DNA from 2 places in the Hymenobacter sp. GOD-10R genome. Region 2 is predicted to be linked to the other one. Evidence: riboswitches for the same ligand, from Rfam matches in the RefSeq annotation. Region 2 holds a riboswitch; the other holds the start of a gene.
What was found. A riboswitch is a leader RNA that binds a small molecule or an ion and turns the genes downstream of it on or off. The one in region 2 is predicted to bind cobalamin.
Positions count from the first base shown of each region.

Region 1: it holds a riboswitch for cobalamin, as region 2 does, so the genes downstream of both, SD425_RS01910 (ABC transporter substrate-binding protein) here and SD425_RS25930 (ABC transporter substrate-binding protein) in region 2, are expected to answer to the same signal.

Region 1 is NZ_CP141184.1:427,416-443,186, forward strand. Features, by position in the region: gene SD425_RS01865 (hypothetical protein) at 1-305, opposite strand, end outside; gene SD425_RS01870 (hypothetical protein) at 659-850, shown strand; gene SD425_RS01875 (hypothetical protein) at 1,176-1,448, opposite strand; gene SD425_RS01880 (hypothetical protein) at 1,561-1,959, opposite strand; gene SD425_RS01885 (Hsp20/alpha crystallin family protein) at 2,083-2,559, opposite strand; gene SD425_RS01890 (hypothetical protein) at 2,606-2,866, opposite strand; gene SD425_RS01895 (hypothetical protein) at 2,909-3,181, opposite strand; gene SD425_RS01900 (hypothetical protein) at 3,331-3,687, opposite strand; gene SD425_RS01905 (sigma-70 family RNA polymerase sigma factor) at 3,700-4,251, opposite strand; cobalamin riboswitch at 4,431-4,634, shown strand; gene SD425_RS01910 (ABC transporter substrate-binding protein) at 4,662-5,891, shown strand; gene SD425_RS01915 (iron ABC transporter permease) at 5,891-6,976, shown strand; gene SD425_RS01920 (ABC transporter ATP-binding protein) at 6,976-8,010, shown strand; gene SD425_RS01925 (pectate lyase) at 8,177-9,700, shown strand; gene yiaA (inner membrane protein YiaA) at 9,806-10,210, opposite strand; gene SD425_RS01935 (hypothetical protein) at 10,427-11,068, shown strand; gene SD425_RS01940 (MFS transporter) at 11,201-12,358, opposite strand; gene SD425_RS01945 (T9SS type A sorting domain-containing protein) at 12,569-14,416, shown strand; gene SD425_RS01950 (hypothetical protein) at 14,612-15,718, shown strand.
Region 2 is NZ_CP141184.1:6,564,560-6,580,330, forward strand. Features, by position in the region: gene SD425_RS25900 (adenosylcobinamide-GDP ribazoletransferase) at 1-245, opposite strand, end outside; gene cobT (nicotinate-nucleotide--dimethylbenzimidazole phosphoribosyltransferase) at 255-1,301, opposite strand; gene SD425_RS25910 (cob(I)yrinic acid a,c-diamide adenosyltransferase) at 1,298-1,930, opposite strand; gene SD425_RS25915 (bifunctional adenosylcobinamide kinase/adenosylcobinamide-phosphate guanylyltransferase) at 1,953-2,456, opposite strand; gene SD425_RS25920 (TonB-dependent receptor) at 2,686-4,908, opposite strand; gene SD425_RS25925 (hypothetical protein) at 4,905-5,132, opposite strand; gene SD425_RS25930 (ABC transporter substrate-binding protein) at 5,099-6,313, opposite strand; cobalamin riboswitch at 6,343-6,545, opposite strand; gene SD425_RS25935 (AAA family ATPase) at 6,588-7,121, opposite strand; gene SD425_RS25940 (cobyrinate a,c-diamide synthase) at 7,157-8,506, shown strand; gene cbiB (adenosylcobinamide-phosphate synthase CbiB) at 8,483-9,424, opposite strand; gene SD425_RS25950 (pyridoxal phosphate-dependent aminotransferase) at 9,403-10,431, opposite strand; gene SD425_RS25955 (cobyric acid synthase) at 10,437-11,903, opposite strand; gene SD425_RS25960 (S41 family peptidase) at 12,142-14,475, shown strand; gene SD425_RS25965 (hypothetical protein) at 14,602-14,979, shown strand; gene SD425_RS25970 (TIGR00266 family protein) at 15,132-15,771, shown strand, end outside.

The DNA.
Region 1 (15,771 bases), 620 kb from region 2:
CAATCGAGCTGGCCAGGTTTGCCGCCTTCTTTTTTGCGGAGGAAGTACACCTTGTCATCATCTTGGCGGCGACCGAAGGTTACGGAGCCAAAGCAGTCGTCACATTTGATGTCGCAGTACTTGAACTTATCCTGGGCCACACGGCTGGTCAGGCGCAAGTTCACAGAGCCACACAGGCCGCACGCTGGCACATCGGGAAAGCTCAGTTTTTCGTGCTCGGTGAGCAGTTCGTGCAAATCGGTGCCAGTGGCATTGAAGTGGTAGCTACGGTTACCGATCTTCTTGGTAATCATCATCTCTAACATGGGAGCAGAAGTTAGTTTACAGAATATAGAACATCATTGGCGACGTTTTCGAGCCATAAATTACTAAAAATATTTGCCTATTTACTAAATATATAAGCAAATTATTAGCTTCTATTTTATGCAGTTGGTAAGTTGTTGTTAAATAGTATTTTAAGTAAATAAATGCGCTAGTGCATCATTGATTCACTTAGCAAAAAGATGAACCCCTACTAATCGACATAGCCTAGGTGCTCACATCCTATATAGAATATTATTTTTTATAAATTTCTTGTGAGTGTCTTATCTGTGAGAACCTGGTGAATTTTTTGCCAGGGCGTCGTTGTATCCTTATTGGAGAGATATTAAGCGATGCTATGGAGCCCGAAGAAACGTTTTTAGAGAATGCCGCTACAATGGTAAAATATGGTAAAATGGAGTTGCAGCAATTCCTAGACTGGACGGATTGTCATAAACCGTACGGCGTCAGGGCCAAAGCGCTGGTTAAGAGGCTAGAGGAATTGGCAATGGAGATGAAAACCTTGCAGAAAGAATACAAGTCCCGCTAGGTCTTGCTCGACGCAATACGACCTAGGTTGGTGAATAGCAGTAAGAAGCCGGATATCGTCCGGCTTTTCGCTTTGATGATAATCAGGTCTTTTAGCTTACCTGTGTAGATCAGCGGCTGCCACTAGATTTTCACTTGGTCCACAGTAACTCGTGAGCCTAAACGATGGCTATAAAGCACAGTGCAGGAATCCAGTAGCGCCTCTGACCAGCGGCTCCGCAGCATCAGAGCGGAGCTAGGTGCTTGAGCTACTCCGCTTCCTGTAAATGCAAACGCCTCTCCTGAATGGAGAGGCGTTTGCATTTACAGGAAGTATAAGCAAGAATTTAGTGCTGCTTCAAACGGTGGCGGCTGAGCGTCGCTAGGTAAGCTGGCGAGGGCAGCGCCTGATCATCGGCATCCATGCGAGCTAGGTCCTCAATCTGGATTTCGCCGTTGATATAAGCCTGAAGGTTTTCTATGACGGCAGGAGCAGGCGGATTGCCGCTCATGGTAGCAACAGATAAGCCCCACTCAGCATATCGCTGTCGTTGGCGGCGGGCGGTAAGTTCATCCGCCGGCAGGTCCGACGGGAAAGCGGTAAAGTATGACTTAGGCATAAGCTACGAATATAGTTGTATTATTCGAGGCCTGTTATACAAATCATGTGCCGCTTCCTGAGCTTTATAGCTATACTTATATTTTGCTTCTTACTGTTGGATAATCAAGGGTTTAAGTGGTAGTCAGCCAAGCAATAGCCTGGGATTCCGTGTCGAAATAGCGGTAAGTCATGGGCAGATTGCGTACGGCCGTTACTACCGTTGCAGTAGCAAGCCGGGCAAACACATCCTGCGCCAAAATAACCGCTCCGAAGCGGTAGCCGCCCTCAAGAATCGTGAGAGGCAACCATTCCTGCATCACAAAATGCTGCTCATCGGGGGTGAAGGGTGTCATCAGGCGCTGGTCAATTAACAAGCGTCCGTCGCCACGACGAGCAATCAGCCGGGTCGTATGACCAAGCAGGGACCGTAGCTCATCTCCTTTGCGGAGGCCTCGCTGGTACGTCAGGCGGGCAAAGCCTAATGGGTCCTCGCTGGAATACCCCACCCGATTTTCGTAGTAAATACGCAAGAAAAGTAGCGGAGGGTAAGTGAGCCTCCTATGCCAAAGGGAACAAAAACTACGCCATCAACTGCTTGTCAGGCAATGTTATAGAAGCTAGGTGGTGGTTCTGCTTGCGACTTTACCGGCGGGCTAGCTTACTTTGATGGCCTGGGCCGGCTGCGTAGTAGCAGGGTTTTTCGGCAGAATTACTGTCAGAATTCCGTCGGTGTACTGCGCTGTGATGTCGGCTGGTACTACCTTGCCATTGAGTTGGAAAGAGCGCTCAAAAGAAGCATTGCGGAACTCGCGGCGTGTGTAGTAAGCGCTGGTTGCCGCCGCATCCGCTGGCTCTTCGGGACCTTGGTAGGCGATGGTCAACACGTCGTCTTTCACGGTCAATGCAAAGTTGTCTTTTACCAGGCCGGCCGCAAAGAGCGACAAAACGTAGCGGTCCTCCGCGTCTTCGATGTTGACGGGTACCAGTTGGAGTCTTCCGGCTGGCCAACCGCCGTGCCGGTGCCGACCCCAGCCCCAGCGCCGCCCGTGGCCGCAACTGTAACCGCGGCCGCGTGGGTCGCCATGAAATTGTTGTTCTGCTTCTGCTCGATTTGCTTGTTGATTGTACATGATTTGAGGTAGTTAAGAAAGGATTGATAAAAAGGAAGGACCTAGCTTACTGCGGTTGCTGTGCGTCAGTAGTTGGGTTCGGCGCAAGTGGCCTAGTGGGTGGCGCAGCAGGCGGCGTTATGTTCCGGTTGGGGTAGCGACTACCGTAGACATCACTGGCGCAAGTGCGCCAGCCGCCGTGCCTTCCCCCGAAATAGCCTCTTGAGGTGTCGTCCCACCCGAAGCGGCGATGCCGAGCTAAAGCGCTCAGGCTGAAAAAGGTGGCTAGTGCCACAACAATGGCAATGGTTACGCGGGCAATTCGCATGATGGTAGGGGAGAAAAGGGTGAAAGGAGTAAAGCCGCCGTACTAAGCAACTTGCACATGACTAACAGGGCCATTACCAGCGATGGGCGCGCGGTACCACTGCCCATCGATGGGCACAGGCGCAAAGGGAAAAGGAGCGTAGCTAGCCCACCGTCCGCGTCGCCCAAAACGACGGCCACGCCAGCCGCCCGTAATGAGGCGTACTAGCAAGCTGAGCAGTCCGACAAACAGTAAGAACCGGAAGAAGAAAGGGAAGAAAAAAAGCAGTGTGCCAGCGAGTAAGCCAATGCCAACTGCGCGAAGGATGGATTTCATATGCCTGTTCGTTAGTGAGAAAGGGTATTTCTCTGGAAGTCGAACGGCTTGTGTGTTTTACTCTAAACTCCGGCAGAAATTTTTAAGAATTTTAGAAAGTTAGGGTTTGATCAAGCAAAGCCCACTTACCTAGGTGCTTCCGCCGGCGGCTAATCCTGGCGCGGGCGGCCACCCCGGCGGTGCTGATGCCGCTCCCACCACTGCGACCGAAAGCGGCGTCGCTCTTCGTCGCTCATTTGCATCCACTTCTCGCGGCCGCGGCCCCAACCCTGCCGCCTGGCGCCCCAGCCTGCTCGCGGTCCGAACGAGCCAAACAAAATACGACACAGCACCAGCAGGCCTACGCCCTGCCAGTAGCTGAGCCGGCCCGCATGCACGGCTGCCGGCAAGATGGCGTTCCACAAGCTCATCACTACGCCACCCAGCACCAAGGCCAGGGCAGCCCCGACCAACGGAAAGAAAAAGAAGCGGCCCCGGGGGCCTCGCGGCTGGTTAGAGAAAGGCATGAGCGAGGCTAGTTAGTAGTTGAGAAATTCATGGTATAAGTTGGCCAGCCGCTTGCGTAGGTGGGCCACGGCATAGCCTTTCCGTGAAATGATGGTTTTGATACCAACGCCGACCTCGTCCGCAATTTCTTGCAAAGTGCGGTCTTCTAGCTCGTTTTGCACAAAAACGTAGCGCTGGGCTTCCGGTAGCTCGTCGAGAGCCTGAAAAAGTTGCTCCCAAAAAAACTGTTTTAGATCTTCCTCCTCAGGGGTGGGTGCCTCCGCCAGCAGGATTTCGCGGAAGCTTAGCTCGCCCTCCTCGTCCTCGTAGCTGTAATCGTCGAGGCGGTCTTCGTGCTTCTTGCGAAACTTGTCGACAATCTTGTTGCGGGCCACGCGGTGTAGCCAGCCGCTCACCTGCTCAATGGTTTCCAGTTCCGATTGGCTCGTGAACTGATACCACACTTCTTGCAGCACATCTTCGGCGTCTTCGTCGCTTTCCACACGGCCGCGGATAAAAGCAAACAGCTGTTTGCCATATCGTTTTACGGTCCCAATGATGCTTTGCTGGTTCGACGCTGCCAAGGTGGTAGGAGTTGGGAGCTGTGCTGTGGTAGGCGCCTTTAGGGTGGGGCGACCTAGGTACAGCTTCTGCTACTGCGGAAGACGAATCAGCGGCTTGCTTTACTTTAAAGTGATGGCGAAGAGCTAGGTCTGGCGCGGAGCAACGCACCAGCGGCGACACCTCCCATTTTATTTCAGCTACCTTTACCGCCAGCAAAGGTGGCTGCGCCGAATACATCGGTGGCGGCCCGAAAAGGGAATCCGGTGCGAATCCGGAACAGTCTCCGCTGCTGTAACCCCGTACCAATGCGGCCGACACGACCAGGCCACTGCTTCCGCACGGGAGTGGGAAGGCCGTCGGCCGAGGGGAAGTCAGAAGACCTGCCTTTGCGCCAGCCCGTTACAGCTTTCGGAAGAAAGGCTTGTCAACCATGAAGAACCCCGCTACCCGCCGGATGCCCGGCGGCTTATCCTTTGTATTTCCTGCTGGTTGGCGGTGGTTAGGCTTGAGCCTAGCTATGCATTGCGCAAACCTGCTGGCGAGTTGCTCGCAACCAACGCCCGAAAAGGCAGCACCGCCAACAGCTACTCCGCAGGAGCAAGTCGCTGGTGCGTCGCAACAAACGACTATCAAGTACGCCAAAGGCTTTACGATTCAGTACGTCGGCAACTACAAGATTGTCAAGATCCTAAATCCTTTCAAGGACCACACCGACACGGCCTGCTACGTGCTCGTGCCGCGCGGTCAGTCGCGGCCAGCTGGCTATGGCAGCAGCTCGGTTATCGAAACCCCCATTCGAACGCTGGTAGGCACCTCGTCCATGCACATAGCGCTGGCCGACTTTCTCAATGCCGATGACGTGCTCGTGGGGCTAGGTAGCCTGCAATACGCCTCGGCACCCGCGGTGCGCAAGCGCATTGCCGAAGGAAAGATCAAAGCGTTTGGCGAAAACTCCCTCAACGAAGAGCAGCTGATTGCCCAGCACCCCGATCTGGTGATGACCATGGGCAGCCCCGGCGCCCCGGTGGAGCGTTTTCATACCCTAGCCGCCGCGGGCGTGCCCGTGATGGTAAACTCGGAGTGGGTAGAGACAACACCCCTAGCCCGCGCCGAATGGGTGAAGCTACTGGCCACCTTGCTCAACAAAGAAGCCGTTGTTAATCAGAAATTTGCCAAAGTAGAAGCAGAATATCAGCGTCTCACGGCTCTAACGCGGCGGGTAACCAAGCGGCCGCAGGTGCTCACGGGGTTGCCGTTCAAGGACACCTGGTACATGCCCGATGGGGAAAGCTACACGGCGCAGTTCTTCCGCGACGCCGGTGGGGCCTACCACTGGGACCAAGAGCGCGCCGCCGGCAGCCTAGCCTTGGCCTTCGAAGCCGTGTACCCCGTGGCCCTCACGGCCGACTGCTGGGTGAACACCGGCACGGCCAATACCAAAGCCGAAATCCTGGCCCAGGACGCCCGCTACGCCGATTTTCAGCCCTTCAAAACGGGAGCGGTGTACAATAACAACAAGCGCACCGACGGCCATGGCTCCAATGATTATTGGGAGTCCGGCGCAGTACATCCGGAAGTAATTCTGGCGGACCTTATTAAGATTTTGCACCCAGAGCTCCTGCCGCAGCACGAGCTGGTGTACTATAAGCAACTAAAGTGATGAACACATTGACGGCTGAGCCGGTGGCGCACGGCCGCCGCCTGGCACGCCGCCGGCGCTTGCTGCTGGTAGGGTTAGTAGGATTGGTCGGGCTAGCCTTTATGCTGGATATTGCCCTTGGTTCGGTGCGCATCCCGCTGCCCGCGGTGGCCGATGTGCTGCTGGGGAAAAGCAGCGGCACCATAGCCTGGGATTTTATTGTCGCCAAAATCCGGGTGCCTAAGGCTATTACGGCGGTGCTGGTAGGCTGTGGCCTCGCGGTCAGTGGCTTGCAGATGCAGACGTTGTTTCGCAACCCGTTGGCGGGACCGTCGGTGCTGGGCATTACGGCGGGGGCTGGGCTCGGGGTGGCGCTGGTGATGCTATCGGCGGGCAGCGCGGCCAGCCTCTACGCCATTCAGCAGCTTGGGCTTGGGGGAAGCTGGCTTATTGTGCTAGCCGCTACCCTAGGTGCCGCCCTGGTGCTCTTGCTGGTACTCGCCATTTCGGCCCGCGTGCGCGACAACGTGGTGATGCTTATTGTGGGGGTGATGATCGGCAACATCACCCTTTCCATTGTCAGTATCTGGCAATACTTCAGCGCTCCAGAGCAGATCCAAGAGTACTTGCTGTGGACGTTTGGCTCGTTGGGTGGCGTTACGGGGCCGCACTTAGCCGTATTAGCGGGAGTAGTTCTGGTGGGGTTGGTGTTAGCTTTTGCCTCTTCGAAGCCGCTTAATGCTTTACTGTTAGGGGAGAACTATGCTCGTAGTATGGGCCTGACGGTGGGTCGCGCGCGGCTGCTCATCATTGCTAGCACTAGTCTGCTGGCGGGCAGCATTACGGCTTTCTGCGGACCGATCGGCTTTGTCGGTATCGCCGTGCCGCACCTGACCCGCGCCCTGCTCAACACTGCCGACCACCGCTTGCTGATTCCGGGCGCTTGCCTAGTGGGTGCGGGCCTGACGTTGCTATGCGACTGTCTGGCGCAGCTGCCGGGCAGCTCAACGGCTTTGCCAATCAATATTATCACGGCGCTGGTAGGGGCGCCGGTCGTTATCTGGGTTACGCTGCGCCGGACCCTCGTACGCTCTTCCTTTTCCTGATGATGGCACCTCCTCCCTTATTGGAAACGCAGGCGCTGGTCATTGGCTACAAGCTTAGTCGGACGGAGCGACGGCACGTGGCCGGACCACTAGACCTAGCTTTGCAGCCAGGCGACTTGGTGTGTTTGCTTGGGCCGAACGGGGCCGGCAAATCGACGCTGATGCGCACGCTGGCGGGCTTGCAGCCGCCCCTCGGGGGCCATGTGCAGATTGAGCAAGTTGATACCCAGCACCTAGCTGCGGCCGAGCTAGCCCGCAAGCTCAGCATCGTACTCACTGACCGCGTGGAGGCTGGCAACCTAACGGTACAGGAGTTGGTGGCCCTAGGTCGCTACCCGCACACGGGATGGCTCGGCAACCTTTCCGCGCACGATCATACCGTGATACAAGAAGCTTTAGCGTCGACCAATACGGCCCAGTTCGCGGCTCGCCGGGTGGCAACGCTCAGCGACGGGGAGCGACAGAAGGTGATGCTCGCCCGCGCCCTCGCCCAGGATACGCCCGTGATTCTGCTCGATGAGCCCACGGCTCACCTCGACCTGCCCAACCGGGTGCAGCTCATGCGTTTGCTGCACCAGCTGGCTCGTCAAACGCGGAAAGCTATCCTGCTTTCAACCCACGAGCTCGACTTAGCTTTGCAGGCGGCTGACTATGTGTGGCTCATGCACGGCCAGGGACAACTGCATACAGGCGTCCCCGAAGACCTGGTGCTCAGCGGCACGTTTGAAGCGGCCTTTGCCCGCGACGGCCTCGCCTTCGACCAGGCCACTGGTACGTTTGTCATCCACGAGCCCGGTGCGCGTGCGGTGCACTTGGACGGTAGCGGTCCGCTCGCTTTCTGGACGCAACGTGCCCTTCAGCGTGAAGGCTTTAAGCTGACGACTGAACCGGGGACTGGGCTTCGCGTGGAATTGCGTGAGCAGGCTAGCTCGGGCCGTTGGGTCAGCCACCTAGCCGGGCAAGCGCACGAGCATCATTCCATTGCCGATTTGCTGGCTTACTTGCGTGTCACCTCAGCACCTTCGCCTCGTTAGGTTAGCTTCCACCTTACAGATGCGACTAGAAACTGGTTTTGGCAACGTTTGCATAAAGAAATAGCCTAGGGGCGCGGACACGTAGTTGGGTTTTTCGGTAGTATCAAGGCTGCATTAGATGAGATGATGCCTACTCTTGACTACTCCCCTCAAAACCACCCGCTTTATGTATTGCCTTTCAGATTCAACTACGACCACTAACCGGAAGCCTCGGCAATGGGCTGCTCTGCTGGCTGTAGCGCTTGCAGCCGTGAGTTCCCCTAGCTGGGCGCAGCAGCTCGCTTTTCCTGGGGCTGAAGGCGCAGGGCGCTTTACTACCGGTGGGCGCGGCACAAGTGCTGTTCCTACCACCGTATTTGAGGTCACGAACTTAAATGACGACACCAACCCCGGCAGCTTGCGCTACGCGGTAAGTCAGAAATCGGCGGTGACGCATCGAACGGTGGTGTTTCGGGTGTCGGGCACGATTCACCTGAATTCGCCGCTGACTATCTCGAAGTCCAACATCACCATTGCGGGCCAAACGGCACCCGGCGACGGCATCTGCCTAGCCGATTACCCGGTGAACATCCACGCTAACAACGTGATTGTGCGCTACATCCGTTTCCGGATGGGCGACAAAAACCAGAACAAAGGCATGGTAGACGGAGCTGGCGGCGATGACGCTTTTGGCGGCACGCGCAACAACCGCCTCATCGTGGATCATTGCACTATGAGTTGGAGCACCGACGAGACGTTTTCGGTGTACGAGGGCGACAGCACTACCTTGCAGTGGAACCTGATGAGCGAGCCGCTGAACTACTCGTACCACTTCGAAGAAGGCGACAAAGACTTTGAACATCACGGCTTTGGCGGCATCTGGGGTGGGCAGCATTCTTCCATGCACCACAACCTATTTGCCCACTGCAACAACCGCACACCGCGCTGGAACGGCAGCCGCTACACCCACCCGGCGGGCTTCGAGAATTGTGACTTCCGCAACAACGTCATCTACGATTGGGGTCAGAACAACGTGTATGCGGGCGAGGGCGGCAACTACAACATTGTCAATAACTACTACAAGCCTGGCCCTTCGACCAACGAGAAAGTAAAGGCCCAAATACTGAATCCGTATAAGCTTACCACGGGTAAAAATCCGTTGCCGTACGGCAAGTTCTACCTGACGGGCAACTACGTGGATGGCTCGCCGGCCGTGAGCCGCCGTAACTGGTCGGGGGTAGTGATGAACGCTGGCAGCCCCGCCGATACGGCGCTGTCGAAGGTGGAAGCGCCCTTTGACCTAGGTGCCGTGACTACCCAAAGCGCTACCGAAGCCTACGAAGCAGTGCTGCAAAGCGTAGGGGCAAGCCTGCCGAAGCGCGACGCCGTAGACCAGCGCATCATCAACGACGTGCGTAACCGCACGGGAGGCCTGATTGATGTGCAGGGTGGCTTCCCGCACGGCACGCCCTATAGTGAGTCGCAAAAGGCGTGGCCGGTACTGAAGTCGCTAGCCTCGCCCACCGATACCGACCACGACGGTATGCCCGACGCTTGGGAAACGGCGCACAAGCTCAACCCCAAGGACGCGGCCGACCGCAGTAAGCTAGGTACAGATGGCTACACCATGTTGGAAGCGTATCTGAATAGCCTAGCTACTCCAAGCGGAGTGGCGACGAAAGCTCAGCCAGCTACCAAGCGGCGCGGCTAGAGGCTAGGCGTTTGACCGGCGGACGCGAGTAATTCTGAAACTAGTGTAAGCAAAACAGCCGCTCCGAAGAGCGGCTGTTTTGCATTTGGTCAGCACGGCACTAAGCTAGCTTTGTGGCGTACGCCCCGAGCTTTGCGCGTCCCGCGTGTTTTTCTGCACGGCAATGGCGGCGAATAAGCTGAGTAAGAACGACATGCCGTAGAAGCCCTTCTCACTGAGCGTGAGGGTGGCATTCCATAAGCCAACCACCAGTAGCATAATGGCGAGCAGGGTGGAAACCCAGCTAATGCCGTAGTAGAGGTTCGTGACGGGAATGCCTTCCATCCGGTCGCGCACGCTTTTTTGCACCGAAACGGCCGAGAACAACCCGTACATCAACACCGTGAAGTAGTAGCCTTTCTCGTTCAGCGGCATTTGCGCGTTCCACAGGCCCACGTTGTAGCTAACAGCGCCCGCAAGTAAGGCGACCCAAGATGCGGCAATAAAAGCACCGGATGGTTGCTGATTCATAAGGTTTTAGGGTAACGGGAAGCACTTGTATTAGTTTGCTGTAATATTAGCGAATTGACTGAACTCAAGTGCTATTTTCTTCTGGCAACGCACTGCCAGCTTGCCTAAGGAGCTAGGTCCGATTAAATCCGCAGCAGAAACTATATACCTAGCTCCACCGTAGAGCGGCCTCTACGACCACAGGTTGTTTTTGCTCTTTAAAGAACCGGATGTAAGATGAAAAAGACCTTGTTGCTTTCCTGCGCTGCCGGCTTGCTATTGACGGCGTGCTCCCAAGATAAACCGGCTGCCGTCACAACCGAAACCCAGCCCGCCACGGCACCTGCTACCACCGACCCCACGGCGGCAGAGGTAAAAGACATGATGGATTCGACGTACCGCGTAGAAGCCGACCGCATTGCCGAGCAGATAGCCTCCGACGCTAACCTGACTGATACTGCCGCGGTAGCGCAGGTGCGGGAAGCACACTATGAGCGCGCCCGCCAGCTCGCGGCGGCTCGTAAGCAGTACGCCTCCGACACCACAGGGCAATACGCGGCGTTGCGCACCATCAACGACAACACGGCGGCCCAGGTAAAAACGGCCCTGAATAATCCGCAGCAATACAGCGCGTACGAATCGAACCGCGACGCGTACTACAATGGGCCGTACACGGCGAGTACTGCCTCGGGCGCTGCTCCTCACAGGCGGCGCGGTCCTGCCATCGACAAGATTTCCGATGATGGCCGCAAGGTTAAATACGCGAACGGTGCCAAAATTAAGCGCGATGAAGACCACCCGAACGAAGTGAAAATCAAGCGAGCCGATGGCACGAAGATCAAAATCGACGAAGACGGTAACCGCACCGTGAAGAAGTAGCCGTTCCAAGCGAAGAAAACAAACGCCCCAGCCCACTTCCGAACGGAGGAGAGCTGGGGCGTAGTGCTTAACGGTAATGCTCTGCGCCCTCTGCGGGAACCAACGCAAGGCGGCAACGTGGAGAGTTAGGTGCTAGGTCGGTTCTTTTAGGCGCCACACCATGCCCATCATCACCGCGCCCAACACCGACATGAGCCCCAAGGACCAGCGCAGGCTAGCCGCTTCTGCAACAAAACCTACCACTGGCGGCACAATCAGAAAGCCGAAATACCCCACGGTAGACACCGCCGCAATAGCCGAGCCGCTACCTAGGTTCGATGATTTGCCAGCCATGCCAAATACCAGCGGCACCACGCAGGAAACACCCAAGCCAACCATCACAAACCCTAGCCCCGACGGAATAACCATCGGAAACAAGGCGGCTAGCAACAGACCTAGGCTCATGAGGAACCCACTGTAGCGCAGCATGTTCCGGATGCCGAGCCGGCTCACGAGCCAGTCGCCGGAGAAGCGCCCAGTCGTCATGGCCACCATGTAGGCGGTGTAACCTGCCGCCACTAATTCCTTGGGGGCGTGCACGGCCTTAGCGAAGTAGATGCTGCTCCAATCATACATCGTCCCCTCGCAGGCCATAGAGGTGAACGCAATGGCGCCAAAGCGTAGCAGCGTCTTGTCGGGGAGGGCAAAGCCGGTTTTTTGCGCCTGCGGTTTTGGCTGCAAAGTCAGGGTGCCCGAGAAGAAGCTAAACGCCACGGCCGTCAGCAGAACGCTCACGATGACCATGTGGTAGGGCAACGACACGTTGGCCGGAATAAGCAACGCACTTACGCCCGCGGCGGCAAATCCTGCCACGCTCCACACGCCGTGGAAGGTGGCCAGGATGGGACGACTATACAAGCCCTGCACCCCCACCGATTGCGCATTCACGGAGATGTTCAGCAGGTTGCGGGAGCAGCCAAAGCAAAATAGTACCAGCACAAGCTGCCAGGTATGCGCCACGAACCCTAGGGTACCGAGCATCAGGTTGTAGAGAATAGCTCCCACCAGCATGATGTTGCGGCTGCTGTGGCGCTGGAGCAGCACACCGGTGACGGGTAGCGTGAGCATCAGGCCAGCCGGCAGGGCCAGCAAGACGCCCCCGAGCTGGGCTTCGTTGAGCCCTAGGTGCTGCTGAATCGTGGGTATGCGTGAGGCCCAGGTGGAAAACCCAAAGCCCGATACGAAGAAGAAAACGGCCGTAGCAATTCGGGCGCGAAGCGGAGACGGTGCGCTAGAAATGGTAATTGACATGAAAGCGGACAGACGTAATAAGCAGCAAGATGCACTAAGGCTTGGAGAATGAATAGCTAGGAGGCAATAAGCTGATAATCATTCGCTGTGACCAAGCTGAAGGGTACGGCTTGCGTATTATTGTTGACAACGTTCCCGGCAACGATTGCGATAATAAATAAGCGCTACTGTCGTCCTCACGCATTAGATTTCGTTACGATTATACTCGTGATGCTTCCGCGCACTTGCAAACGACAGCTCGCCTCCCGCAAACCCTTTATCCAACCCACCCAAACCCCTTACACGATGCTAAGAACGGCTACGCTCATCTCTCGTTTCATTCGCTTCACTAAGCCGTTGCTGGCTGGTAGCGTCCTAGGTATGCTAGGGTTGTGCGCGCCGATTCAGGCTCAGCGACTAATTGCTTTTCCGGGTGCGGAAGGAGCCGGTAAATACACCTCTGGTGGCCGCGGCACGCCTGCGGTGGCTACTACCGTGTACGAAGTGACGAACCTGAACGACGATACGAGTCCCGGGAGCTTGCGCTACGCCGTGACGCAGAACTCGTCGGTGCTGTACCGCACCGTAGTGTTTCGGGTGTCGGGCACCATTCACCTACTTTCCCCGCTTAGCTTCAACCGCGCCAACACCACCGTGGCGGGCCAAACGGCGCCCGGCGACGGTATTTGTTTGGCTGATTACCCCGTGAGTGTGGGGGCCAACAACGTGATTGTGCGTTACATCCGGTTTCGGATGGGCGACAAAAACCAGAACAAGGGCATGGTAGATGGCAGCGGCAGCGACGACGCGTTCGGGGCGCTCAGCCGGACGAGCCTTATTGTGGATCATTGCACCATGAGCTGGTCGAGCGACGAGGCCTGCACCGTGTACCGCGGCGACAGCACCACGCTGCAGTGGAACATCATCAGCGAGCCCCTAAACTACTCGTACCATTTCGAAACCGGCGATACTGATTTTGAGCGCCACGGCTACGGGGGTATTTGGGGCGGGCGTCATGCTTCTTTCCACCACAATCTGCTGGCTCATTGCCTGGGCCGCGTGCCGCGTTTTGATGGCAGCCGTAACCTAGCGCCAAACACCGCAGGCCAGGAAAACGCTGACTTCCGCAACAACGTGCTCTACAACTGGGGCTCCTACAACACAAACGGAGGCGAGGGCGGCAACTACAACATCGTCAACAACTACTATAAATACGGACCTTCTACTTCTACGGGCAGCTCGGGGGGCGTAAGTATCCGCTCGGAGGTGCTGAACCCGTACAAGCAGAACTCTTCGCCGGTGTTGCCTTATGGCAAGTACTACCTGACGGGCAACTACGTGGATGGCTCGCCGACCGTGACTAAGCAAAACTGGCTAGGTGTCGTAATGAACGGCGGCACGCGGGCCGACACCGTTTTGTCAAAGGTCGCAACGCCTTTTACTGTTCTTGACTTTCCTACCCAAAGCGCTACTGAAGCCTACGAAGCGGTGCTGCAAGGCGCTGGCGCTACCTTGCCAAAGCGCGACCCGCTAGACCAGCGCATTGTGCAGGATGTGCGCAACCGCACGGGAGCCATCATCGACGTACAGGGCGGCTTTCCGCACGGCACGCCTTACGCCCAGACGGTGGGTGCTTGGCCGGTGTTGAACTCGGCCCCCGCGCCCACCGACACCGACCACGACGGCATGCCCGACGCCTGGGAGTTGAGCCAGCAGCTTAACCCCAACGACCCCTCTGACCGTAATGTGCGCGGCACCAACGGCTACACCATGCTGGAAAACTACCTCAATACCATTGGCTCCGTTGTGACCGGCGTGGCCGTTCAAACCACCCAGATCGGGGCTTTGGTAGCGTACCCGAACCCAGCCCGCGAGCAGCTCACCGTAGCGCACCCCGTCGCCGTTCGTGGAGCCAAGGTTCTGGTTTATAGCTTCGAAGGCAAGAAGGTTGCGGAGTTTGCCAGCGACCTAGGTACGCAGCAAACGTCGGTGTCGCTCCAAGGACTGGCGCATGGCAACTACCTGCTGGTGTACACTGGCGGCGCGGCGCGCCTTACCACGAAAGTGATAAAGCAGTAAGTGGAGCAGCATAAAACGCTTAATCTCAAAGCCTACTCGCGCAAGCGGGTAGGCTTTCTGGTGCAGTAGGGCCTAGGTACAGCGTGCTAAGTAGTGCTTCGGAGCCAGCTTGGCTTCATCAGAATGGATCGACCTAGCTTCTGGCTTTGTACGAAGTAAGTCTCCAAGGCCGTTTACGACGCTAAATGAGTATACATGAAACGAAGAGTAAGCTTGAAATCACTGGTTGAAAAAGGAAAAAGAGGCGTAGCGAAGGCCGTTGTATGCGGGGCTGCGGTAAGCGTGTTAGCGGCTTTTGTGGGAAAAGTACCTAGCTATTCATCTGAAAGCAAGGAGACTACGGCGCTTGCTGCCAAACCGGACTTTAGCGCAGTGGGCTTCGCTACCCAAAATGGCGGCACCAAGGGTGGTGCAGGTGGACGAACCGTGACGGCCACTACGTTAGCCGAGCTAACCAGCTACGCCAAGAGCAATGACCCGTTGATTATCAGGATTACCGGTAAGATTTCGGGTGGTGCGCAGGGTGCCTCGATCAACGTGAAATCGAACAAAACACTGCTCGGGGTGGGCTCGACGGCTTTTCTGGAAGGGGTGGGGCTGAACATTAGTGGGCAGCACAACATCATTGTGCAGAACCTGAAGCTAACCATGTCGACGGTGACCAACACCCAAACCAACGACGAGGGGCGCCAGCAAGTAGCCCTGAACGACGGGGACTGCATCACCATTCAGAATGGCAGCACCAACGTTTGGGTTGACCACTGCGAGCTGTTCAACCTAGACCCCGTGGCCCAGCCCAACCAGGACCTCTACGACGGGCTCATTGATGCCAAGGGCAACAGCGCGTACATCACCATCTCCTGGTGCTACTTCCACGACCACCACAAGTGTCACCTCATCGGCAGCTCTGATAAAGACAATGCCGACCGAAAAGTGACCTTCCACCACAACTATTATTATAATATCACGGAGCGGGTGCCGGTGTACCGCTTCGGCACCGGGCACGTGTTCAATAACTACTATAAGCACGTGTACGGCACCGGCGTAAACAGCCGCATGGGCGCCTGCCTGAAGGTGGAGAAGAACTATTTCGAAGACACAAAAGACCCCATCACTACCAAGAACAGCGCCCAGCCCGGCAACTGGGATGCGGCCGACAACTACTACGCCGCCTGCAAAGGCAGCCAGCCCACAACCTCTACCTGCACCTTGGCGCTGCCGTATGCCTACGCTACCGTCATGACCAAGACGCCCGAAGTGAAGGCAGTCGTGACCCAGTGGGCTGGGATCGGCAAGCTATAGAGGAAGCCTAGGCCGAATGCCTCGGGCATTCGGCCCGTTAGCGCGAGAAAGCT
Region 2 (15,771 bases):
GTGAGTAGGATGCTCGCCACCATGCTCAGCAGCAGCGCTACATCAGCACTGCGAAAAAGCAAATTTGCCCCCAGCCACACGCCCGCCGCGACGCCACCTACCAGCCAGCCTACTAGCGGGAAGTAGATAGTGGCCTTGTTCAGCAGTTCATCGGAATAGCCGACCCAATTCGGCACGGGCAGCCGGGTGTAGAACTGCACAGCCAACAGCAGCAAGCGCAAGTGGTGGCGCAGCAGGGTGGTCATAGGCGAAGGCTAGGTAGCAGAATCGTCGCTGACACCAGCGCTAGCAAACGACGCCATTTCGTTGAGGAAACTCACGGCCGCCTGCACCAGCGAATAGGCCAGCGCACAACCCGTGCCTTCGCCCAACCGCAGCCCAAGGCGCAACAACGGCTCACCACCTAGCTCCTCTAGCAGCAGCCGGTGCCCCTGCTCGCCCGACTCGTGGCAGAACACGCAGTAAGCTAGAATATTAGGAGCTAGTCGAGCAGCCACCAGCAGCGCCGAGGTGGCAATAAAGCCATCAATAAGTAGCAGCATCTGATGCTCAGCGGCCCGCAACAACGCCCCACACATCTGCGCGATTTCAAAGCCACCGAAGGTCGCCAGCGCGGTCAACGGATCGGAGCCGACCGTTGGATAGGCGGCTACGGCGTTGGTCAGGATGGAGAGCTTGCGAGCTACGCCGGCTTCGTCAAGTCCGGTGCCGCGTCCCACGCACGCAGCCAGCGGCTGGCACGTGAGCAGGTGCATCAGCACGGCGGCCGACGACGTATTCCCAATACCCATCTCGCCCACACCCAGCACATTGCAGCCCCTGGCGTGTAGCTCATCGGCGAGGCGGGCACCGCGCTGAAGGGCATCAGCACACTGCGCGGCCGTCATGGCAGGCATGTGCGCGAAGTTCTGGGTGCCCTCCGCCATCTTTTCGTTGCGCACTGAGGCTAGGTCGGCAAAGCTGCCCCGCACGCCGGCATCCACGATGGTCAGGCCAAGCCCATTCTGGCGGCAAAATACGTTGATGGCCGCGCCACCCTGCGCGAAGTTGCGCACCATTTGGTGCGTCACCTCGGGTGGGTACTGGCTCACGCCGGATTGCGCAACGCCGTGGTCGGCGGCAAACACCGCCACGTGCGGGCGGCGCAGCTCCGGAGTCAGCGTTTGCTGCACCAGCGCAATTTGATAAGCGAGGGTTTCCAGTTGCCCGAGCGCGCCGAGCGGTTTGGTTTTGGTGTCAATCTTCTGCGCAATGGCCGCGGCCAAACCTAGGTCAGGCGCAGTGATATTCCAAGTGTTCACGCGGCAGGTTCGTCGGCAGGTGTGGGAGTAGCCGTGTCAGGAGCAGCAGGCTCTTCGGCTTTTTTAAAGCGTTTATAAAGAAACAGTTGCCACTTTTCCTCGGCCACACCAGCCTTGTCCATTTCGGCGCGCGACAACGTGAAGAACAGGTCCGAGAGACGGTTGATGTAGGCCGGAATAGCCGGATGCACCTCGTCCTCAGCCATCAGGGTCACGAGGCGCCGCTCGCCCCGGCGCATCTGGGTGCGCACCACGTGGCAGAGGGCCGATATTTCGTTGCCACCAGGCAGCAGAAAGTAGTCGGAGGGCGAAGTCATCTGGCCTTCCAGCGCATCAATCCACTCCTCGCAAAACTGCGCGCCGTCTTCCGGCATCGGGTTCGGGTTGATTTTCTTGGCCGTGGAAGGCCGCGCCAAGTGCGACATCATATCCATCAAATCTTTTTGAATTCGGTGGAGGTTGGGCTGCCAGGCGTGGTCGGCACCTAGCTTCACGCGCAGCAAACCTAGGGTCGAGTTGGCCTCGTCGAGGGTGCCGAAGCATTCCACCCGCACATCATCCTTGGATACGCGCTGACCGCCGAACAGGCCGGTGGTACCGTTGTCGCCTTTCTTGGTGTATATCTTCATAAAATCTTTGTCAATCAAAAGGTTACTTTATTGTTAGCGGCAACCCCGACACCATAAAGATGGCGTGGTCGGCGCGCTGGGCAATGTGCTGGTTCAGCCAGCCTTGGAGGTCCGTGAACTTACGACCTGCTTCGTTTGATGCGTGCAAGCCCATCCCGATTTCATTGGAGATAACCAGCAACGTGCAATCTTGCTTTACCAGCTCATCAAATTCAGCTGTTGCTTGGCGTAGGGATTCGGCGACGTCGTAGTTGGTATCGGTGAAGAAGTTGGTGAGCCAGAGCGTCACGCAATCGAGCACGACGGTACGGCCAATCAGGTTGAGGCGGCTTAGGTACTTTTCTTCCTCTAGGGTCGTCCAGCGCTCATCACGGTCGGCCACGTGCCGGGCGATGCGCTGGCGGTGGTCGTCGTCCCAAGCCCGCGACGTAGCTAGGTACACCGGGCTAGGGCTGAGCTGCAAGGCTAAGTCCTGCGCGTAACGGCTTTTACCCGAGCGCTGTCCGCCGGAGATGTAGTAGAGCATAGGGAAATAAAAGTCAGCAGGTCAGCTTAACGTGTGTAGCAAATGGTGTTTCTGGAGTCTTCCGTCTCTCTTGAACGTCATGCTGAGCTTGCCGAAGCATCTCGCGTGCGATGGTAACTCCAAATGTCAGGGTTTACCACGGCACGCGAGATGCTTCGGCAAGCTCAGCATGACGTTCTTTTAATGGCATTCACATAACCTAGGTAGCCTGCTTGCAGCTCGCAAGTTCTTAGAAATTGATAGAGTACCGACCCGAGATATTACGGCCAGGCAAGTTATAACCACGCTTCTCGTAGTAGTTCTCGTTCGTTAGATTGTTCACTAGCAGCGAGATGGTGTGCTTGCCCGCGAAAGTATAGCCAGCCGAAAAGTCGAGGGTCATGTAGCGCGGATAGGTGATTTGAGGCGACTTAACATCCGTAAAGTCGGTGTCCTTGCGGTAGCCCGCATAGTGCCCGGTTAGGCGAGCATTCAGGCCATTCTCCGTGCTGCCATACGTCACGCCGTAGTTGCCGCTCAGCTTGGCCACATTGAAAATATCCCGCTTTGTTTGGGAGTTATCGAGGTTGTTGGTGATGTCTTCGGCCTTGAAGATGCGGGTGCCGCCGGCAAAGACGCGGAGCGAGTAGCGGTTATCGGCGAGTGCGCCGAAGTCATAACCTAGCTCGGTTTCCAGGCCGCGAATCTGGCTGTCGTTGGCATTCACGTAGGTTGTGCGCGAAGCAACGGTGTAGCCTTCCGGGGTTGTCTCGCCTGCGGGGTTCGTGGTGCGGGTGGTGATGCGGTTACGTACCTGCGTAGCGAAGTAGGTTACGTCGGCAGAGAAGCCGGTGGTCGGGCGGCCGAAGCGCACGCCGGCGTCCCAGGTCACGCTGTTCTCGTTCTTCAGATCGGCATTGCCTTGCGTGATAGATACTTGCTTCGTGGCATTGGGACTAGTCTGGGAATAGCCGGCCACGTTGTAGGCATCTGGGGTCACGTAGGCGCGGCCGATGGTGGCGTGCGCCCGCAGGCCATCTAATAGCTCGTATTGGGCGCCGAGGCTAGGGCTGAAGAAGGGGTTGGTGGTTTTGCCGGGCGTGAACGAAGTGAGCAGGTCGGTTTGCTTCACGTTGTAGGTGATGAAATCGTAGCGCACGCCGGGCGTCACGATCAGCTTATCCTCCAGCAAGCTCAGTTGACCTTGGGCGTAAATGCCGGTCGTGTTCAGCTCGTAGTTAGGGTTGAACGGAGCTAGGTTGGCGCCGGTAGCATTGTAGCGTAGCGAGTTGCTGGTCGCCTCATTGTGGTCGAGGCCCACCGTGATGCTCTGCCGGCCTAGCTTGATAATGTCCTTTACCTGAAGACCTTTCCACAAGTACTGGCTCTGAAAGGAGCGGTACGGCGCGATGGGTGTGTTGCCGGTATAGAGGGTGTTGTTGTTGTTCGTCTCCTTGGAAGTGTAGGCGCGCACCAATAGCTGGTGGTGGTCGTAGTCGGCTGTTACGCCCACGTCGAGGTTTGCACGCTCAATATCCTTGGTGGTGTTGCCTAGGTCTCCGTAGTACACATCATTGGGTGACTGCACATTGCGCGCCACGAAGGACTCGCCACGCACGTCGAGGCGCCAGTGCTGACTGAGCTGGTAGCCCAAGCGCAACGCTCCCGAGTAGTAGTTGAGCTTAGTATAGCGGCGGCGCTGCCCGTCGGCGCGCTTGTCGTCGGTGCTCAGCGAGGTGCCGTCGGCGTACAGCTTGGTGGCTTCCGCACCGTCGAGCTCGCGGCGGAAGAGGCCCTTTTTACCTAGCTTATAATCCTGAGCGCGGTCGAACATCGAGAAGGACAGGTCGAAATCGAGCTTCTCGGTGATGTTGCCGCCGGTTGCGCCGCCTAGCTTAACAGTTTGGTAGCTACCATATTCCGTGAACAGCGACGAGCGCACTGCCCCGCGCGACTGGCGCGTAATCACGTTTACCACGCCGCCCATGGCCTGCGAGCCATAGAGCGCCGAGGCGGGCCCTTTCAGCACTTCAATTTGCTGCACGCTACCTAGGTCAAGCGTGGCGAGGTTGGTGGTACCAGCAGGTCGGCCATCGACGAGCAGCAGCGCCCGTTGGTTCAGACCACTGCTCTGGGGCCGGAAGCCCCGAATGCCCACGCCTGCCAGCAATCCTGGGTACTGAATTACATCTACTGAAGCATTCTTCTTCAGCACGTCCGTAAACTCCTGGTAGGGCGTGGCGCGCAGATCCTTCTGCGTGATAACCTGAATCTGCTGGGGTAGTTTCGCACGCTCCGCACCCGAACGGGTGGCCGTCACCACGACCTCGCCCAACCGCTGCCGATTCAGCGTGTCGGCCAGTACCTGCGCCTGCGCGCCTTGCAGCGTGCCCACGAGAAGCACTGTACCCAACATGAGCTTGATCTCAATGCGAGTAGCTGTGTGATGGCGGCGTAAACGTTTTTTCTTCATGAGTTTTGCCGGGAAAGCCGGCCAGGGGAAAGTGAAAAAGAATGCTGGCTAACAGCCACTTGGTTGCGGGTAGATGGGTTGGTCTTACGCTGGAAGTCGGGCCAAAATGCGCCGGGCAACACACCTAGGTCGGGCAGGGCACGCAGGGGAAAAGGCGCGCAAACCGCATCAAAAGCTAGGCTGGCGGGGCTTACTGAACTGGCTTGTAGTAGTAGAGTTGCCACTTGGGCAGTAGCTCGGGGTGCAGGATCTTAATCAGATCCGACAGCACCACGTCGGGGTGCACGGCGCCCGATTCCCAGTAGTCGTTGGAGCCCTGCGCGTTCGTGCGCTTGTTATTGTTGTAGAGCCGATTGTTTTTGAACGGGGCGAAGGCTGCGTAGCGCGTATCCTGGGCCGTGATGTCGGTCTTAGTGTTGGCCGAGCCGGTTTGTAGCCAATAGTCGGCACTGAGCGCTACAGGCGACACCGTTTCAAACGAAAGGGCGAGGCTGCCTTGGGGCGATTTGGTCTTATCCCAGGCATAGGTGGTGCCCGCGTCGCGCAGAAATTGCGCCATGTAGCTGTCCATATCCGGCACGTGCCACACGTCCTTAAACGGCAGACCCACAATTACTTTCGGCTTCTTGGCGGCTTTCTGACCGAGGGCGGCTAGGCGCTGGTAGTCGCGCACCACTTGGCCAAACTTCTGGTTGACCAAGTCTTCCTTGTTGAGCAAGGCAGCCATCACCTTCACCCACTCCGCCCGACCTAGGGGCGTCGACTCGACCCACTCGGAGTTGATCATCACGGGCACGCCGGCTGCTTGCAGGGTTTGAAAGCGGCTGAGACCTTGACCAGGCCACCCGGTGCTCATCACTAAGTCGGGGTGCTGAGCGATAAGCAGCTCATTATTAAGCTCCCGGCCCTGCCCGGCATTGATGATCTTGCCCTCGGCAATGCGCTGCCGCACCCGCGGGGCCGAAGCGTATTTGAAGTCGCCTAAGCCGACAATCACATCGTCGGCCCCTAGGAAATCGGCCAGTGCCACGTGCATTGACGATAGCGCCACCAAGCTGCGAATAGGCGTTTGAATGACAACCGCATCGGTGTAGCCGGCCGGGCGAGTAACGCCCCGGGGCACCAGCAAATAGCGCGTCGCCGTCGTTTTCTGCTCGAAAGGACTCAGGATGGTTATTACCTTACAACCACCTACGTAGCTGATGGTAAAGCCTTTGGCAAATTGAACCGTCGTTCGTCCGCGCACAGCGGACGTCGCTACCGCTTTGGCAGCGGGGCGAGCCGGCGCAACTTGGCTGTAGCCAGGCAACGAAGCCAGCAACAGCCCCGCCAGTGCGGAGCGGCGGAAAAGAGAAAAAATGGACGGTCTCCCAGCCGAGCCGGGAGCAAACAAGGAGTAGAGCATGGTACAACGAGCCTTTCTGCCGAAAGCTGTGACTGTATGTTGCAAGCGGCAGGTCTTCTGACTTCCCCGCCCGTCGATGGCCTTCCCGTTTCAGGCTGAAACAGTGGCCCGTAAGGTATCGACGGGGTTTTGAGGGGGTTACAGCAGCGGAGACTGTCCCGGATTCACACCGGATTCCCTTTTAAAGTCGTTCCGCACCGCGGAAACGACTACCAATTGCGCTAGCAAAAGTAGGCAAAAAATGTTGCCGCTGAGTATTTAGCCCGTCTAAGAGCTAGGTTGCAACTACCTTGCGCACGAAAGCAACGCGCTCAACGACGGGCACTTTGGGCAAATCGAGCACCGTGAAACCTAGGTCCTGGTACGTGCGGCGCAAGGCGTGGTAGAGCGCCTGAGCCTCACCGAAGGTCTGCCAGCGCTCGGCATCGTTCACGTAGATTTCCGCCCACGGCGGGGCCAGCAACACCGGCGAAGCGTACGGGTGCGTGGCTGCTGCGGTGTAGTACGCCGGCGGCACTGACAAGCCTGCAACTAGCATGTAGCCAATAACATCCGGAATACCTCGATCAAAAAAGGTGGTGCGGTTGGCTTGGCTGGCGGCTTGGTGCTGCGCCACCATTCGGGCTAGGGCTAGCTCCGCAAAACCAGCTAGGTTGCGCCACGGTACTTGGTCGGTGCCGAGCGCGACTTGCTCGCGAATGAGTTGGCGCGACACCTCATCGGCAGTTCCGAAGCCCACTTGCTGCAAGGCCGTCAGCAGCGTTGTTTTGCCAGCCCCAGGGCCGCCCGAAATCACGTAAAGCGGCATTCTTATTTTGTAATTAAACGCTCAAAAATACAATCGTGTCCCATTCTTCCCCGAAACCGCAGTTCCTGATTGCTGCCCCCAGCAGTGGGAGCGGCAAAACCACCCTTACGCTTGGGCTGCTGCGGGCATTGGCGCGACGCGGCTTGCGGGTGCAGCCCTTCAAGTGCGGCCCCGATTACCTTGACACGCACCACCACACTCAGGCCGCCGGCCGACCTAGCCTCAACCTCGACCTGTATATGGCATCGGTGGAGCACGCGCAAGCCACCTACGCCCGCTACACTGCCCCCGCCGATGTGGCAGTGGTGGAAGGCGTGATGGGCCTCTTCGACGGGGCCACCCGCATGCAAGGCAGCGCCGCCGATGTAGCTGAGCAGCTTGGTATTCCGGTTATTTTGGTGGTCAATGCCAAAGCCATGGCGTATTCAGTGGCGCCGCTGCTGTTTGGGTTCAAGAACTTTTACCCGGGCATTCGGCTAGTGGGCGCCATTTTCAACTTTGTGAACACCGCTTCGCACTTCCAATTTCTGCGCGAAGCCTGTGAGGATGTGGGCGTCGAGGTACTGGGCTATCTACCTAATAATCCAGCGTTTGCCATTCCATCGCGCCACCTAGGTTTGTCGATTGACGCGGAGGTTCAGTACGAGGCCATCGTGGAAGCCTTAGCCGACGCCTTGCCCCAAACCATCGACCTCGACCGCCTGCTGACCGTGACGAACACCGCTGCTCCCACGTGGGTACCTACCGTGCCGTCCGCCCTAAGTCTCCAACCACGCCGCATAGCCGTCGCCCGCGACGAGGCGTTTACCTTCACTTACCTTCAAAACCTAGATGCGCTACAGGAGCTAGGCGAAGTGACGTACTTCAGCCCCCTAGCTGACGCTGCCTTGCCTGCTGATACCGATTTCCTGTACTTGCCCGGCGGCTACCCCGAGCTGTTTGCCGAAGCGCTGAGCGCCAACCTCAGCATGCGCGCCAGCATTGCCGCGTATTGCGCCGCGGGCGGCACTGCCTACGCCGAGTGCGGCGGCCTGATGTACCTAGGCCGCACCCTCACCGATGCCCAGGGCCAGACCCTCCCCATGACAAACGTGCTGCCCTGCACCACTTCGATGCAGCAAGCTAAACTCACCCTAGGTTACCGAGCCTTGGAGTGGAAGGGCTTGAAAATCAAAGGCCATGAGTTTCACTACTCTACTTTGGAAGATCAAGGTTTGATCCCAGCAGCCGTGCAGATTACTAACGCTAAAGGTGCCGACGTACCGGTGCAGGTGTACCGCCATGGCAACGTATGGGCTTCTTATGTGCACCTTTATTGGGGCGAAAACCGAACATTTATAGAACACTTGGTAACCAACGCCTTAACGTCGGCGCCACCAGAATAACCCCATAATGCCGGCCACCACCACGGCACAAACGGCGTGATTAAGCCTAGCTACCCGCTCGATTTCAGTGGGCGCAATTGGGCGAGGGTTGTTGCCGATGTAGGGCTTGGGCACCAGTTCGCCATGGTAATAGTTCGGCCCGCCGAAGCGGCAGTTAAGCACGCCCGCCAGCGCCGCTTCCGGGTAGCCGGCATTAGGGCTTTTGTGCTGATTACCATAACGCAAGATGAACTGAAAGCCGCGCCTGCTACCGCCAAGCGCCGCTAGCAGCACCGCTGTGAGGCGAGCCGGCACTAGGTTCGCTACGTCATCAAGGCGGGCGGCTAGCTTGCCAAACTGCTCGTAACGTGGGCTGCGGTAGCCCACCATCGAGTCGAGGGTGTTCACCATTTTGTAGGCCATCAGGCCGGGTACGCCCGCCAAAGCGTAATAGAAAAGTGGCGCTACCACCCCATCGCTGAGGTTTTCGGCCAGGCTCTCGAACACGGCGGTGCGAATCTGCTGGGCATCAAGCTGGGTGGTGTCGCGTCCTACGATGCGGGCTAGCTGCTGGCGGCCAGCTTCCACTCCTTTCTCGTCGAGGGCGGTAAACACAGCTCGACCCTCGCGCACCAAGCCCGTATTCGCTAGGCCATAGAACACCCAAACGCTATTAACAGCCACCGCCACGCCGAAAGGTAGCCGACGCAACAGCTTGTCCAGCAACGTAAAGGTGCCAAACGTACCGACCACGAGGCTCCCGGCCAGCACGGCACCTTTGGCGAAGCGATAAGGCCCCTGATTGAGCTGCCGCTCGCCCGCCGCGATGAGCGTACCATAGGTTCGTACGGGGTGCGGCAAGCCCTCGGGGTCGGCCAGCAGCAAATCGAGCGCATAGCCGAGGGCGAGCGGCGGAGCTAGGTGCGTGAAGCGGTCCATGCAGCTAAAGCGTTTATGAGCAGTTGATTATCAGCGGCGCTTCGGGTGCCGATGCGAAAATGCGCCGGCGTGAGCCCCCGAAAATTGGCAGCGTCGCGAATGAGCAAGCCGTGCTGCGCAAGCAGCCAGTGCTTCAACTCGGCGGCGGTGCCGTGGCGAGTGGCAGCCAGGAAGTAATGGGTATGGCTGGGGAAGACGTGGATGCCTAGGTTTTGCGCCAGCGCGGCAGCTAGCTTTTCCTTGTCGGCTAACAGCTGAGCAATAGGCGGTTGCACTTTGGTGTAGTGCGCAAACAGGAAGCGGCCAGCCGCCACAGCTAGCGCATTCACGGCCCACGGTGCTTTGTGCTGCGTAAGTCGCGTCACTAGTTTCGCTGAGCCTAGCACGTAGCCGAGCCGCAAACCGGGAATAGCGTAGGCTTTCGTGAGCGAACGAAGAATCAGCAGGTTATCAAACTGACTCAGCAACGGAATGGCGCTATCGATGCTAGTGGTAAACTCGATGAATGCTTCATCGAGCACAAAAACCGTGTTCGGATTGCTTGTTAGCAAGGCTCTTAGCACCTCGAGTGTCAGCACGCTACCCGTTGGGTTGTTGGGGTTGCAGATGAAGATCAACTCGCTATCAATCAGCGTGTCGGCTTGCAGATCTTCCCACGCTACGAAGCGCAGCTGGTGATGGTGGAGGCGACAGGCATCTTCGTACTCGGCGAAGGCAGGCGTGAGGATGGTGCTGCGCTGCCGTGCCCAGGCCTGCGCTACGAGGTAGATGCTCTCGGTGGTGCCGCTGCTAATGAGCACTTGGGTTGGGGCCACGCCGTGGTGGGCCGCCACCTGTGCCGCTAGGCTCTCGGCTAGGACTTCGGGGTAGCGATTCACCGTGGGCCACTGCGCAAAAACGTATTCTTTCAAGCCCGCGGGCTCGCCGCCGTACCACACGTTGGTGCTGAAATCGGCTACTACGTGCTGAGAGTGGCGGTATGCGTCGTCGCCGTGACCGTGTAGCATGCGCGTTAGGGTTGCAGGGCCGCGTAAATCTGCGCCATGTCTACGTTTGCGCGGATAAGCGCGGCCAACCGGTCGAATTGCTGCTGCTTGAAAGCAGCGAAATCGAGCGGCGCAACTTGCGTCGTGGCATAAGGCGCTAGCAAATAATCGATTACAGCTGCATTGTCGAGAATGCCGTGCAAGTACGTGCCCCAGCAGCGCGGACTAACGGCATAGCCATCCAGCGTGCCGTCGGCTAGGGTAGCCACGGGCTGTGCGTGACCTTCGGGAGTCGTTTGGCCCATGTGAATCTCGTAGCCCTGGCAGGTACCGGGCGCATCCAGAAAAGCAAACTGCCGCTGTTGGGTCGTCTTCTCGCCTTGCAGTACCGTGCGCACGGGCAGCAGACCTAGGCCGGCCGTAGCCGCTACCTGGCTTTCCACGCCATCGGGGTCTTCTACTGAACGACCTAGCATTTGGTACCCTCCACAGATGCCTACCACCGTTTTGCCAGCGCGCTGTGCCTGCACAATAGCCGCAGCTAGACCGTTGTTTTTCAAGGCTATCAGATCGTCGATGGTGTTCTTGCTGCCGGGCAGAATGATAATGTCGGCGCTCAGTAAGTCGGCGGGGTTGTGGGTGTAGAACAGATGCACCCGCGCATCATGCGCTAAGGCGTCGAAGTCGGTGAAGTTCGACATGCGCCCGAGCAGTACCACGGCCACTTGCACTCGGTCGGCAGCGCCAGGGCTCATTTGCTTGCGCGCCAAGGTCACGGAGTCTTCTTCCTCCAGGAATATGTCGCGGAAGTACGGGAGCACCCCCACCACCGGTACGCCGGTCAGGTCTTGGAGCTGCTGGCGGCCGTCGTCAAACAAGCGCGCATCGCCCCGAAACTTATTGATAATAACACCTTTAATACAGGCTTTTTCTTCCGGCTCCAGCAAAGCTAGGGTGCCGTACACGCTGCCAAACACGCCGCCCTTATCGATGTCGGCAATGAGGTACGTGGCGGCCCCAGCGTGGCGGGCCATGCGCAAGTTGGTGATGTCGCGCTTCTTGAGATTCAGCTCCGAGATGCTGCCCGCGCCTTCCAGCACTACCGGCGAATAGCTAGCCGCGAGGCGGTCGAAAGCCTGAGTTGCGGCTTCGAAGAGGGCGAGGCGGTCGTTAGCGCGGAAGTATTCGTAGGCCGACTGCGTGCCAATGGGCCGGCCGTTAAGTACCACCTGGGAAGCCTGGTCGGAGGTAGGCTTGAGTAGCACCGGGTTCATATCAACGTGGCAGGGCACACCGGCCGCTTCCGCCTGCATGGCCTGCGCCCGTCCGATTTCTAAGCCTTCGGGCGTGGCGTAGCTATTCAACGACATGTTCTGGGCCTTGAACGGCGCCGGATGGTAGCCATCTTGCCGGAAGATGCGGCAAAAACCAGCCGTGATAATGCTCTTGCCTACGTCGGACGCGGTGCCGACAAACATAATAGGACGAAGCATGAGCTATTGCGGGCGTTAGAGGGGAGTGAGCTGCAAAAGTACCCGCTCTTGCCCAGACGACCGCTAGCAACCTCTTTTGCGTCGCATAAGCGTCAACAGGCAAGAAGCTATTTTCACTATACTAAGGCCACCATTCAGCCGTTGAGCCATCACCTTGGGCTGCTTGCAACCAACTGGCTATGAGCAAGCATCTTCTATCCAACCTAGTCTGCTTATCCTCCACCTTTATCCATACCCTATGCGCTTATCTTTCCTGACTATCAGCTTGCTCCTGGGCGCAAGTGCTGCCAGTGCCCAAGCGCCCACGCCGCGCACCGTGCAGAACCTGGAAACTTTCACACGGCTCTACGGCTACGTGCGCTACTTCCACCCCAGCGACGAAGCCGCCGCCATCGACTGGGACAAGTTCGCGGTGCTGGGTGCCCAACGCGTGGAGCAAGCACAAACCGAGGCGGAGTTGAAGAAAACGCTGCTAGGCCTTTTTCAACCCATAGCGCCCACGCTTCAGCTAATTCCGGCGGGCAAAACTTACCTCTTCAAAGCCAAGGACATTACACCTCCTACCTTGAAAGGCTACGAAGTAATTAGCTGGCAGCATCAGGGGATGGGGCAAGGCAACGCCCAGAGCCCATACCACAGCCGCCGCACGCACCGACCGGAGCCATTGAAAGACCCGGCCGCGCGGTCTACTTTTGGTACCCTCACCAAAGCGGTAGATGCCACGCCGTACCGCGGTAAATCGTTCCGCTACACGGCTTTAGTACGCAATACGTCCCCGCAAGATGGGCCTGGCGCCTTGTGGGCTCGCGTCGATTTGCCTTACAAAGGAGTGGGGTTTTTCGACAATATGGTTGACCGGCCTATTCAGAGCAAAGAGTGGGCAGAGTACGAAATAAAAGGTACCATCGACCCACAGGCAACTTTTCTGTATTTCGGGTCCATGCTCATCGGCAGCGGGCAGATTCAGGTAGATAACATGCAGGTAGCGGTGCAGGAGGATGGCGCATGGAAAACCGTATTTGCTACTGGCTTTGAAGAAGATGAAGTAAAACAATATCCACGCAGTATCTCCGGCCAAGCTAATACGAGCCGCTTTGTTGCGAACAATAGTAACGACGCCTACTCTTTCTTAGTCAGCGCTACGGATGCTGCCCAGGAAAAGCACAGCGTCGTTATTCGCTCCCTCGATAAAGTCGAAGCGCAAAATGAGAACTTCATTGTGGCAGGCAAGGCGCTGTTTCCGCAACAGGCTCAAATTGGCGAAGTCGTGCAGGAAGACCTAGGTAGCGGCTTGCGGTGTGTGCTTCCGTTGGCCTTATACGGCACCAAAGACGCTACCTTCCCGGCAGCTGACAACGCCGCGCTGGAAGCACTGCAAACGGAGCTGAATCAGCTCACTCCTAGCCGGTTCACCGGCAACGACCGCGCCGTACGTCTCGCCGACGTAGTCATCACCTGGAACGTCTTCCAACATTTTTATCCTTACTTCGCCGTCACCAATTCCAACTGGCCAACGGCACTGCCAGAAGCGCTACGAGCCGCGTATCCCGACCAATCGGAGGCAGACAATTTGAAAGTCTTGCAGCGCCTTACGGCCCACCTGCACGACGGCCACGTGCGGGTAAGCCCACCGGCGCGCAGCAACAACTACCGGTACTTGCCTATTCGGTGGGAATGGGTACAAAATCAATTGATTATCACGCACGTAGCCAACGACTCACTTGGCGTGCAGCGCGGCGATATTGTTACAATGATTAATGGGCAGCCAGCGGCGATGTACTTCCGCGAGGCGGAGCAGTACATCTCGGCGGCCACGCCGGGCTGGTTGCACTACCGCGCCGCTTTCGAAACCTTGATGGGCCCGCCTAATGCTTCGCTAGCTTTGCAAGTGCAGCGACCGAACGGTGAAAGCCAACCTGTTACACTTCATTTCAATAAGAGCGGCTTGCGAAATAATGAGAGCACCCACCCCATGTCGCGGCTCATTTCACCCTCGGTGTACTACCTGAACCTGGACCGAATTCCGATGGATGCCATCAACGAGCTGCTGCCGGAGCTAGCCAAGATGAAAACCATCATCTGCGACCTACGCGGGTATCCGAAAGGCAACCATCCGTTAATCAGTCACTTACTTTCCGGTCCGGACACCGCCGCGCATTGGATGCGCGTGCCTAGGTTTATCTATCCCGACCAGAAAAAGGTAGCTGGCTACGACAATATGGGCTGGGCCATGAAACCGAGTAAGCCACACCTGTCGGCCCGCATCATCTTCATCACCGATGGGAGCGCCATCAGCTACGCCGAGAGCTACATGGGCTTTATTGAGGGCTACAAGCTAGCTACCATTATTGGGCAACCAACGGCGGGTACCAATGGCAACATCAACCCTTTCACGTTGCCCGGCAACTACAGCATCTCCTGGACCGGCATGGAAGTGCGCAAACACGATGGTAGTCAGCACCATGGCGTGGGCATCAAGCCAAATATCTACCTAGAGAAGACCATCCAGGGCGTGCGCGAGGGTCGCGACGAGTTTCTGGAAAAAGCCATTGAGCTGGCCAAGGCAAACTAGCCCGGGTGGCACAACTTCGTACATCCGTCGGGCCAAGCCTTGCGTAGTATCCAGGTAGTCAGCGCCCGCTCACGGGCCGACTCACGCAAATACCTAGGTAATTGGCACTTTCCATACTCGTCAATCATGGCTAAGAAACCCACGAACAGCAATAAAAAGAAAAACGACCCCGACAAAAAGGCCCGTGTGCACAAGGAGCTGGAGGGTTTTGAAATAAAGGTGAACCCGCTAGGCGAAATCACCTCCACCTACTCTATTGAGGAGGTCAACTCCTTCCTGAACCGCCACGTGCGCGACAAGAAGCTCGTGAACCGCGACGGGCAGTTTGGCGAGAAGATCGAGGAAGACGACGAGTTTCCACTGGAAGAAGGTGCCCCCGAACCCGAAGAATCGGACGAGGATTTCATGCGCCGCACGAGTAAAGAGGCGAAGAAATCGAAGAAGGGTGACCCAGATCCGGCCGCCGAAGCCGCCGACACCACGGCGGAGTTGCCCGAGGAATAAGCTAGGTTATGGCGTGGGCATTACGCTCCGCACAAAGCAGAACGGCTGTAGCACGAAACTCCTATTTCGCGCTACAGCCGTTTTACGTCAAAATCAGTTGCAGTTTCTTATACTTGGAGCGCAAATTTTCCACTACAATCCTTCCCCCAATCATGCGCTCCCACGATGTCGATTACAAGATCCTTGGCAATGATATTCAAGTACTTGAAGTTGAGTTAGACCCTAACGAAACGGTAGTTGCCGAAGCCGGCGCTATGGTGTACATGGACGAAGCCATTGCCTTCGAAACTAAGATGGGCGACGGCTCGGAACCCGACCAAAGCGTGCTGGGCAAGCTGTTCTCGGCGGGCACCCGCCTGATTACGGGTGAGTCGCTGTTCATGACGCACTTCACGCACCGGGGCGGCTATGGCAAAAGCCGGGTGGCCTTCTCGGCGCCCTATCCTGGCACCATCATTCCAATCGACCTAGATACCATGCCCAATGGTCTCATCGTGCAAAAGGACGGTTTCTTGGCGGCGGCTAAGGGTACCAAAATGGCCATACACTTTAACCAGCGCTTAGGAGCAGGCTTCTTTGGCGGCGAAGGGTTTATTCTGCAAAAGCTCACCGGCGACGGCAAGGCTTTTATTCATGCCGGGGGCACCATCATCGAGAAGCGCCTAAACAACGAGCTACTACGCGTGGACACGGGCTGCGTGGTGGCCTTTGAGCCCGGTATCGACTTCAGCGTGGCGCGGGCTGGGGGCTTAAAGTCGATGATCTTCGGGGGCGAAGGCCTCTTACTAGCTA